Regions from separate parts of the Paenibacillus sp. 276b genome, predicted to be linked through region 3. Evidence: riboswitches for the same ligand, from Rfam matches in the RefSeq annotation. Region 3 holds a riboswitch; each other region holds the start of a gene.
What was found. Region 3 has a riboswitch for cyclic di-AMP ahead of BLV50_RS31225 (3D domain-containing protein). Riboswitches for the same ligand answer to the same signal wherever they lie in the genome.
Positions count from the first base shown of each region.

Region 1 (3,281 bases), on a different contig from region 3:
TTGCCATCCTTTTTCCGATTCGTTTCAAATTATCCCTACCCCCTCTGAATTTGGTCATTCAAATTCCTGTTGATAGCGCTTCCACACGAGAAGAGAATAGTGGATGAGGCATTCCCAAGATAGGTACAATTCGGTATTTTACGTACAATTAACCTGAAATATAGGGGCAAACCGTCGCAGAACAAACATATTTCCATTAATGGATAAATAAACAAATGGAAACTTCATCTTTGCTCAAGCCGAGGGAATGGGTTGAAAAGAATCAGGAAAAGCAAAGATCAAAATCTGTAAACAAATAAAAAAGGTTCCGAGAGTGGCAGCAATGCCATTCTAGGAACCTTTTTCGTGTTACATATGATGCGGTCGAGAGGACTCGAACCTCCACGGGGGTTAGCCCACACGGACCTGAACCGTGCGCGTCTGCCAATTCCGCCACGACCGCGTATGTCTTATCTCCGAGAAATTATATCGCGGCGACAAGAGATAATATATCATGTGCAGGTAATTAGTGTCAACAAAAAAATATAATTTCGGTTTCAATGATAAAGCTTTTTATAAATTATATCTTTGAAGGCCAGTTGCCATACCAGGCATACCCACCTCTTCTTTCCTTATCGATATCGCTGAGTTTGTATTTCAAAACCCCATCACGTCCTACGAAGATCGGTTTATCCGTTCCAATTTCGTAAAAACGTGCCCATATTGGCGCTGCACCTGAATCAGCTACGAGTTTGCTATCTCCGTTTTCTCTGACATACTTGTATCCTGTAATTTTCACGTTGTTGAACCAGGCTTCTGCCGCTTGAATGGAAGCCTTAATTTTCGAGTTCGACGGTCTTGTTTTCAAAAACTTTACAATCGTACTGCTCTCTCCAGCACTTAGAGAAGGCACTTCATAAATCCTTGCTCCTGCAGGTTTTAGGGAGCTGGAATCATGCTGCTGTCCCCATGCAGTCAGTTTACCATTTGCTACAACCTGTGTATTGAGAATAGCATCTACACCTTTGGCAACTGATTTTTTACTGCGATCCGCAAGAGAGCTGTCGATGAATGAGAAATCACCTTTACGTGCACCTACTTCATCCAGCATGTACATGACATTAATCATGGCATCGTCGTTGAAGGTAATGTGTTTGTGATAGCCTGAGCTCTGGTATACTTGTGGCCATCCTCCATTGGAGTACTGCATATTTAACAAAAAGTTGATTCCTTTGATGGCAGCAGCCGAATATCGCGGATCATTTGTCTTTTTAAATTCCTTGGCTAATCTTCTAATTTCTGAGTATGTAGCTTTATTATCAATCGTAGATTTGGCCCACTCACCACTTGTTTCTTTGTAATCCTTCTTCCATCCCCCGTCAGGACGTTGATTCTTCAAAATATCTGAGATACTTGCTGTCGTTCCAGATGCGTCTGCAGCAGATACCTTAGCAGCAGGCTGAAATACCATTCCGACAACAGAGAAAATCATTGTACATGCCATTACCAAAGATGCAAACCTTGCTTGTGCCTTCAACATCGTTTAGAACACTCCCCAATTCATTTTCTGCAAACTGTTTTCCTTGAGCGTCTCCCCTCCTTATATTTGTTTTTAAACTCAAACTATTTCTTTTCATCCAATAAGTGGATTATACAAAAAGAATTCTATGCAAAACAATGAATTTTGTCAATAATTGCAACAATATGTAACAAATTCTTTGTCTTAACCTTTAGGTATCGTCTAATCGAAATGTGGGAAAGCCAATAAATTATCCAATTTTTCTCCATTTGAAACAGTAGTTACTTTTTTGTCATCTATTAAAACCCAATATTCGAGTTATTTCTACATAAATAGCGATAATTCCGTTAACATTGAGATGATAAGAAGTGTTCAAAATCGGTTTGACATTTTCGCATTTATGCAATATAGTTTCAAAAGGTTACAAAAACTTAATTATTCATTTGCCGAGTTTCATGTTTGAAAACGGGGGAACCATTTTGGGTGAATTATTCTTATACATAGGAAATATAGGGAACCTTCTACCGAACCCTTAGCTAACTCCGTAGGCATCGAAGGGAGAACAAAAATTTTGAAAAAGCTTATCATCTCCATTTTTGGAGCAGCAGTTTTATTTACATCCGGTGCAGCAAGCACAGAGGCAAGCAGTATCAACAGCGTCGTTAACAACATGACAGGCATACCTTACAAATGGGGCGGCACAACAATGGCCGGATTTGATTGCTCTGGATTTATGAGATATATTTTCAACAAATATAGCATTGAATTACCACGCACTTCCCAGCAACAAGCTAAGGCCGGAACTCCGGTATCCAAAGCTAATCTGCGTACTGGTGACATGGTATTCTTTAATACGATGGGCAATGGCATTTCACATACAGGTGTATATATCGGGGGCGGACAGTTCGCTCATGCTTCAAGCAGCAAGGGTGTCAGCATCACACAATTATCCAATCCTTACTTCAATGATCGTTACGTAACAGCACGCCGGGTAACAGGACAATTTATGTATAACAAAATGCTGGGCAAAATATAAGTTTGATTTGATATAGCGCAAAGAGGAGGCTCCGGGTGAATCCGGGACCTCCTCTTTGTTTGGGGCTTTTGTTTACAAATTCGGTGTGCTGTAGACTTCTATACTTAATGTAAAGCCTTCTGTACTCTCATTGCACCCTGAGACAGCGCATGGCCTCCACCTACCGCTCCAGCCACAGCAACCGTCTCCATAATCTCCTGATCGGTCGCTCCTTTGGCACGTGCCTCTTCCACATGGTAAAACGTACATACCTCATTGTTCGCAAACAGTCCAATACCCAGCGCAATCAGCTGTTTGGTCTTGGCATCAATCGCCCCTGCCTGAAAGCATTCTCCAGTGAACTCATGATAAGACTTCACCACTGCTGGTAGCACATCGCTTAATTCACCAATCTGATCTTTATAGGCATGAACCTTATCATTCATCAGTGTCATGGTTACCGCACATCCTCTCGGCTGATATGTTACAAGCTCTCACTGTACCTATCTTCTCTCCCGAGAGGTGTAATTATGCCAAAACATCCATGGTAAATGAACCTAAATAGGCATGTCCTATTCTTCGAGCAGGCTCTCGCGTGGTTCGCTGAACAATTGATATCGGTAATTCCGATCAAGCTTGACCACACGCCGATTCTGACGGCGAATGAGTACCTGCTCCCCGTCCCAAGCCACTACAATACCTGTCACATCATTGGACTGAATCTCGTCCCGTACTACCCTTACTTTTTCACCCGATAAACGCAGTGCA
Region 1 covers NZ_FNRR01000001.1:108,981-112,261, reverse strand. The annotation lists gene BLV50_RS00575 (X2-like carbohydrate binding domain-containing protein) at 1-28, opposite strand, end outside; tRNA gene BLV50_RS00570 (tRNA-Leu) at 359-442, opposite strand; gene pelA (pectate lyase) at 560-1,519, opposite strand; cyclic di-AMP (ydaO/yuaA leader) riboswitch at 1,933-2,064, shown strand; gene BLV50_RS00560 (C40 family peptidase) at 2,070-2,534, shown strand; gene BLV50_RS00555 (carboxymuconolactone decarboxylase family protein) at 2,639-2,968, opposite strand; gene BLV50_RS00550 (hypothetical protein) at 3,086-3,281, opposite strand, start outside.
Region 1: linked by a shared signal. The riboswitch ahead of BLV50_RS00560 (C40 family peptidase) and the one ahead of BLV50_RS31225 (3D domain-containing protein) in region 3 are both predicted to bind cyclic di-AMP.

Region 2 (3,281 bases), on a different contig from region 3:
AATGTTATCCATCATGGTCATTCTTCTGGGAGGAAGTTACGCTCCTGCTCAGTTATGGGCTTCTTCAAGCCCGCAAACCGAACCTGCTTCGAAGTCTGATTCTTCCCAAGAAGAACAGTTGACTCTGGGACAGCTCAGACAGAAATATGCGGATACGTTCAAAACCAATGGCCCCTCGACAAAAAAGGTCGCACTGACTTTTGATGACGTACCTGATCCACGGTTCACCCCGCAGGTGTTGGATATTCTAAAAAAATACAAGGTGCGGGCTACGTTTTTCATTGTGGGACATCGCGCTGAGAAACATCCGGATCTAGTGAAACGCATGGTAAAGGAAGGGCATATTGTTGGCAATCACAGCTACAATCACCCGGAGTTCAGTAAGCTGTCCATGAATGCATTTCGCAAACAAATCTTACATACCGGGGATATTATTCGGAATCTGGCGGGGTACACGCCCAAAATGATTCGTCCACCTTATGGCGACATTAATGAGCAACAGCTGCAATGGGCAGCCAAACAACATTACAGCATTGTGAACTGGAATGTCGATTCCCTGGACTGGAAGGGCCTCTCCAAAGAGGAAGTCAAACAAAACATCCTGTCGGCCGTTAAACCAGGTTCCATTGTTCTGCAACATGCAGGAGGCGGTGTCGGATCGAAGCTGAGTGGTACCATCGAGGCGTTGCCTGAAGTTATCGAGGAATTGCGAAACCGCGGGTACGAGCTGGTGACTTTGGACGAAATGCTGGAACTGCCAAAGGGTAAATAGGTCAAGATCCCTGAAGTTGGATATTCAAAAGGGTGTTCTTCCATCACATTATTGTGATGGAAGAACACCCTTTATTGTTTAATTTAGATATAGTTGGAGTCACATATGATGATGTGCAGCTACGCTTTGATTTTATTTCAAAATGTAAAGTTCAACATCCTGAATACCAAATGTGCTCACGGATTGCTTGCTGCCAGGAATAAAGATATCGATCTTGTGACCTTTAATGGCACTACCCACATCACGAGCCGTTGCTACAAATGCCTGTTTTGGCAGTCCTGGATGTGTATGACCTGTCACCAGTACCTTTGTACCCAATGGAATGATACTTGGGTCTACTGCAATGGTACCCAATTCAAGCGGATTACCGAAGTAATCCACGGCACCCCATCCTCCATTTTCGGAAGCGTCTGCGGAGTATGCTGTTGCTTTGACGTCGACAGCTTTGCTGTAATCAAACGTTTTACCCCAGGCTTGTACAACTTTACTATCTGCATTAACGTCAAGGCTTGCGGCAGTTACCGTTTTGGCCTCCGTTTTAGCTGCTGCAGCAGAAGCTGTGTTCGTTGTTTTACCAGGGATCGTAATTTTCAAACCACCATAAATGTTGTAAGCTGAAATGTCATTGTTAGCTTTAATAAGAGCGTTAAGTCCAACTCCATATTGTTTGGATAAGGTGTAGAAGGTATCCCCCTCTTTGGCCACATGAACTGAATCAGCATGAGCCGGAACGGCCTGAATGAGCATTGCTGCTGTCAGCAAAGCTGTTGCTGTTTTGGCTATACGTTTCTTGTTAATCATGGTCTTCCTCCCTCATTATGCCTGCGAAGTTAGTTGTCGGATTCGGATGGAGGAAACCACCCTATAGGTTCAATTACATTAATAATTTATGTAGCCCTAATTCACCCCAAGCCGTGTGCAAATGATTCTTCCCCAAGCACACTCTGCATCGTTACATCCCCCACACTCCCAACTCCGGAAGTTTCGGCAGGAACAAATATATCACAACTTTGTAACCAAGAGTCGTAGTAAATGTTACCATCTGGCTAATTCACTTCAATATTTTTGCTGAATTCAAGCGACTTTTTCAAAAAAATGTCTATTTGAGCTTATATCGTTGATGACAGAAACGTTACTTTTTATGTAAATCCGTGCGTATTCACACGCAACAAAACAATCCCTGCCGACAGGTCGCCGACAGGGATCTATGAGGGAATAAGAATTCTCATCCACAGTATATATTTTGCATTTTCATCCAATTCATCCTAATGATGACTTGGATGTATTAGAGCACTTTAGCAAGGAAGTCACGTGTACGTGCATGCTTAGGCTCACCAAACACTTCAGCAGGTGTTCCTTCTTCTACAATAACCCCACCATCCATGAACAGGATGCGGTCCCCTACTTCGCGTGCGAAGCCCATCTCATGCGTTACAATAACCATGGTCATGCCGCCCTCTGCAAGCCGCTTCATGACATCCAGTACTTCACCGACCATTTCAGGGTCCAGTGCTGAAGTAGGCTCGTCAAACAGCATGACATGCGGCTGCATCGCAAGCGCTCTTGCAATAGCGATCCGTTGTTTCTGTCCTCCGGACAGCTGATTAGGATAAGTGTCTTTTTTGTCAGACAGGCCAACCGTCTTCAGCAAATCTGCGCAGATTTGTTCCGCTTCCTGTGCAGATTGTTTTTTCACTTTAATGGGAGCAATCGTAATGTTCTGCTGCACCGTTTTGTGCGGGAACAGATTGAAATGCTGGAATACCATCCCCATTTTTTCACGAGTTGCATTAATGTTGTGTTTAGGGTCAGTGATCGAAACTCCTTCAAAATTAATTTCGCCGGAAGTTGGCTGCTCCAGCAGGTTTAGGCAGCGCAAAAAGGTACTTTTTCCCGATCCGGACGGACCGATGACCACGACAACCTCGCCTTTGCCAATTGTTACGTTAATGCCCTTGAGCACATCGTTATTTCCATATGATTTGTGTAATTGTCTAACGTCTATCACTTGCACTCAACTTCCTTTCCAGTCGACCCAGCAGCTTGGACAAAATGAACGTCAGCACAAAGTAAATGGCCGCTGCAATCAGGAATGGATTCATTCCTTGGTACGTAATGTTTTTGACTACACTTGCCTGGTACATAATGTCCACCATACCAATAACCGAGATGATGGAGGATTCCTTGATAATGGTCACGAATTCATTACCGATCGCCGGCAACACCGCTTTGAACGCTTGTGGAAGCACAATGAAGCGCATTGCCGCACCTCTACCCATTCCCAGGGAACGAGCTGCTTCCAACTGGCCTCGATCCACACCCTGTATACCAGCGCGGAAAATCTCGGCAAGATAGGCACCACTATTAATGGATAGTGTGATAATCCCCGCCTGAAGCGGCGTGAAATTAATCCCCAACGTTAGAGCAAGACCGTAATAGATAATCATCAACTGAACCAGCATTGGTGTACCACGAATAACTTCAACGTAAGCTGTTCCGATCCAACGCA
Region 2 covers NZ_FNRR01000001.1:2,119,112-2,122,392, forward strand. The annotation lists gene BLV50_RS08950 (polysaccharide deacetylase family protein) at 1-772, shown strand, start outside; gene BLV50_RS08955 (3D domain-containing protein) at 905-1,573, opposite strand; cyclic di-AMP (ydaO/yuaA leader) riboswitch at 1,576-1,772, opposite strand; gene BLV50_RS08960 (amino acid ABC transporter ATP-binding protein) at 2,058-2,780, opposite strand; gene BLV50_RS08965 (ABC transporter substrate-binding protein/permease) at 2,767-3,281, opposite strand, start outside.
Region 2: linked by a shared signal. The riboswitch ahead of BLV50_RS08955 (3D domain-containing protein) and the one ahead of BLV50_RS31225 (3D domain-containing protein) in region 3 are both predicted to bind cyclic di-AMP.

Region 3 (3,281 bases):
AATAATTTCTTTGGTTCGTTTGGGTGTTGCAATTTCTACGGTTTCTTCCATGCCTTTCATACGCTCACAATCCTTCACGTTCAATTTGCGATAATGCTTCGGAGAACTCTTCCCGGGTAATCTGGAATACACTCAACCGCTTGTGGAACTGCTTGCCATTGCAATAACCTATGCCCAGCAGATTGCCCATCTCCATACGACGTGCAGCAGCCTGTGGGTGCACAATCAGTCCCGCCGCAATCAGATCCTCCCAATCGATCAAACTTGGTGCGCCTTCATATGACGTGTGTACACGTGCTAATGCATGACGAATCGCCTCCGGTGAAGCGTTCTCCACTCCGATGTCGCCTTTGCGCGTAGCATCTGCCTCCGGAATGAAAGCATGCTTGCAACCAGGTACTTTATTGGCGATGATTTTACGAATACGTTCACCAGCATGATCCGGGTCTGTCAGTACGATGACACCACGTCTCTCTTGAGCAAGTGCGATCCGCTTTAGAATGCGCTGGTTGATGGCGGACCCACCAGTCTCGATCGTATCTGCCTGAACCGAACGTCGAATGGCTACGGTATCGTCACGGCCTTCTACCACGATCACTTCTTTTATCATGTTCCATTTCTTCCTTTCTAACGCAAAAAGAAGAGGAATATCCCTCTTCTCTGCCAAACGGCGGGGAGACTGAATTCAGACCCCTCCGCCGCATATTCCGCATGAATCATTCATGCTTATATTTTATAGCATTCCCATTTCAAAGTAAAACGATTTTAGTTCGCTTCCGGCTTCACCGGACCAATCACATATACCGTCTTGCCTTTCTTCCGTCCGAAGTTCAGGGCATGCTTCACACTATCATAATACACATCAATTTTGTTGCCTTTAATGGCACCACCTGTGTCTTCCGCACGACGGAAGCCAAGGCCCTCGATATACACCCACCAGCCAATCGGAATGATTTTGGGATCAACCGCAATGGTACGTCCCTCAGTTACCCGAGTACCTGAAGCTGTTTTTGTGCCGATACCAGGCTCTTCAGAAGAGTATGCCGTCATGGATACATTTTTCAAGACTTTTGAATATTTAAAAGAACTGCCTGAGACGGTAATTACTTTGCTGCCCGAAGCAGCGGTTTTCTTCGAGTTCGTGGTTGTTGCTGTTTTTGTCGTGGAAGTCTGCGCCGATACCGTCTGAATCACTGGCTCTTTCACAACAGGTTTGGCTTTGGTACCAATGGCAATCACTTTATCGACGCGATTCGTTGCGACCGATTTACCCACCATTTTTTTGGAGACCAATTCTCCATCCTGAAACACTTTTTCAATATGCTGTACAAGTGTGCCTTCTTTACCGCTCACAACGACACGATTGTCGCCTTTGTACAAGCTAGGGTCAGCCGTTTTGATCACTTTATAAGCAATCGGATGTTCCACTTCCACCGTACGCTTTGTTACCCGCACTACACGGATTTTCATATCCGCTTCAATAGTGGTTCCAAGCGCCGGATATACTTTGTCTTCACTTGCAATTTGAATACCTGATTTTTTAATCGCATCTTTTACCGATGAATCGGTTGTATACAGAGTCTTGGTGTCCCCGTCTGCCGTAATATTAACTGGAACGGCCCGCTCAATAACGATGCGGTCTCCATCTGTGATCGCCCCATTCAAGGGCATGGATACCTGATCGTGAGGGCTGACTGTGATTGACTGCTCCTCCAGCATTTCCTGAAGCATTCCTGTACGAGTCTCTACCGCTTGAGCTTTGCCATCAATAACCAGTGAAATTTGTTTCCCGGCCTGACCGTAAACGACTAACAAGATCATGATTGTAAGCGCAATTGAGAAAATCGCGATCAATGCCATTTGACGCAAGTTCTCATGCTTCCACCGCAACGCGAAAGACTTACTGGATGATCGTGACTCATGGGTCTCTTCTGGTTGGAATGTGCCCACTTCTCCGTCCTCCTTCATAGCCTCGCCGTCTAAAGTAATGCATGATGTCTTTGACGCGACTATACCAAATTTTCTACAGAACACAGATCGGACCAACATAATCCGGTTCTGCACCATGAATCAATCTTCGCAACATGATGTCATCCTCCTGAATACTTACCGTATGATGACCGTATTTCTTTTATTCAAAAACAAAAAAGCCAAAGAAAGAGTTTAAGAGGAACTCTTTCGTGGCTTCCGAATGATTCTGAATATCGGAAATTCATGCACGAGGTTGCCTCTCTTTTTCCGCTTGCGAGGTTAGCTGTCGGGTTCGGGCGAAAGAGAGCCGCCCTATCTCCGGTCATCCGCTCATGGCGGACGCCCTTGAATTCACCCCGAGACCCAAAGAAGAAATCAAATACGGCTTCGCAGATTCATACGCTGCTTTTGGGTCAGCGCATGTTGCGCATCGGCTGCAATCACCGATGTTTAAGCCCTATTGGTTCCCCCGCTCTCCGTTAACGGAGACTCAGCGAGACTGATTCATGAAAGTAATGTTGTTTCATCGGAAAGTGTCCCTTTGTTCATCCCCCGAACATCTGTCCAATTTTCCGCACAACAATTCACTGAAAAGATGATATCCTGTTTCTATGCATGTTGTAAAGCGTTGTTCAAGTACGTTTTTCTAAATATTTGGTTAAAATATTGTAATATTCTTGATTTATTTGGATCAAAAAGCAAATTAACTCCGCTTAACTCACTTTTTCACCCGTTTTGCTCGATCTTTTAACGAATCCCAAATCGTTCCATGGCATTTTTGGTCGTTATTGCTGCAATTTCCTCTACCGAAATGCCTTTAATTTCCGCAGCTGCTTCTGCAACCAGACGTACATGCGCTGTCTCATTTCGTTTTCCACGATAAGGGTGCGGTGTCAAATAAGGAGCGTCCGTTTCGATGAAAAATCGGTCCATAGGAACCTTCTCAAGTACCTCTTTGGGCTGCTTTGCATTTTTGAACGTGATTGGCCCTCCGAAGGAAAGATGAAAGCCTAAATCCAGACACATTTTCGCCGTTTCCCAGCTGCCAGAGAAGGAATGCATGACACCGCCTACTTCTCCAGCTTTCTCTTCACGCAGAATCTTTACAATATCCTCATGCGCATCCCGGTTGTGAATGACAATCGGCATATTCAACTCACGGGCAAGACCAATCTGTTGTCGTAATACGCGATGTTGAACCTCTTTCGGTGAAGTGTCCCAGTAATAGTCTAGACCAATTTCACCGATGGCTACCACTTTTTCATGCTTGCATAAAGATGCAATCCATTCCAGATCACCCTCTTGCATTG
Region 3 covers NZ_FNRR01000013.1:14,865-18,145, reverse strand. The annotation lists gene rsmA (16S rRNA (adenine(1518)-N(6)/adenine(1519)-N(6))-dimethyltransferase RsmA) at 1-60, opposite strand, end outside; gene rnmV (ribonuclease M5) at 65-610, opposite strand; gene BLV50_RS31225 (3D domain-containing protein) at 766-1,950, opposite strand; cyclic di-AMP (ydaO/yuaA leader) riboswitch at 2,224-2,477, opposite strand; gene BLV50_RS31220 (TatD family hydrolase) at 2,719-3,281, opposite strand, start outside.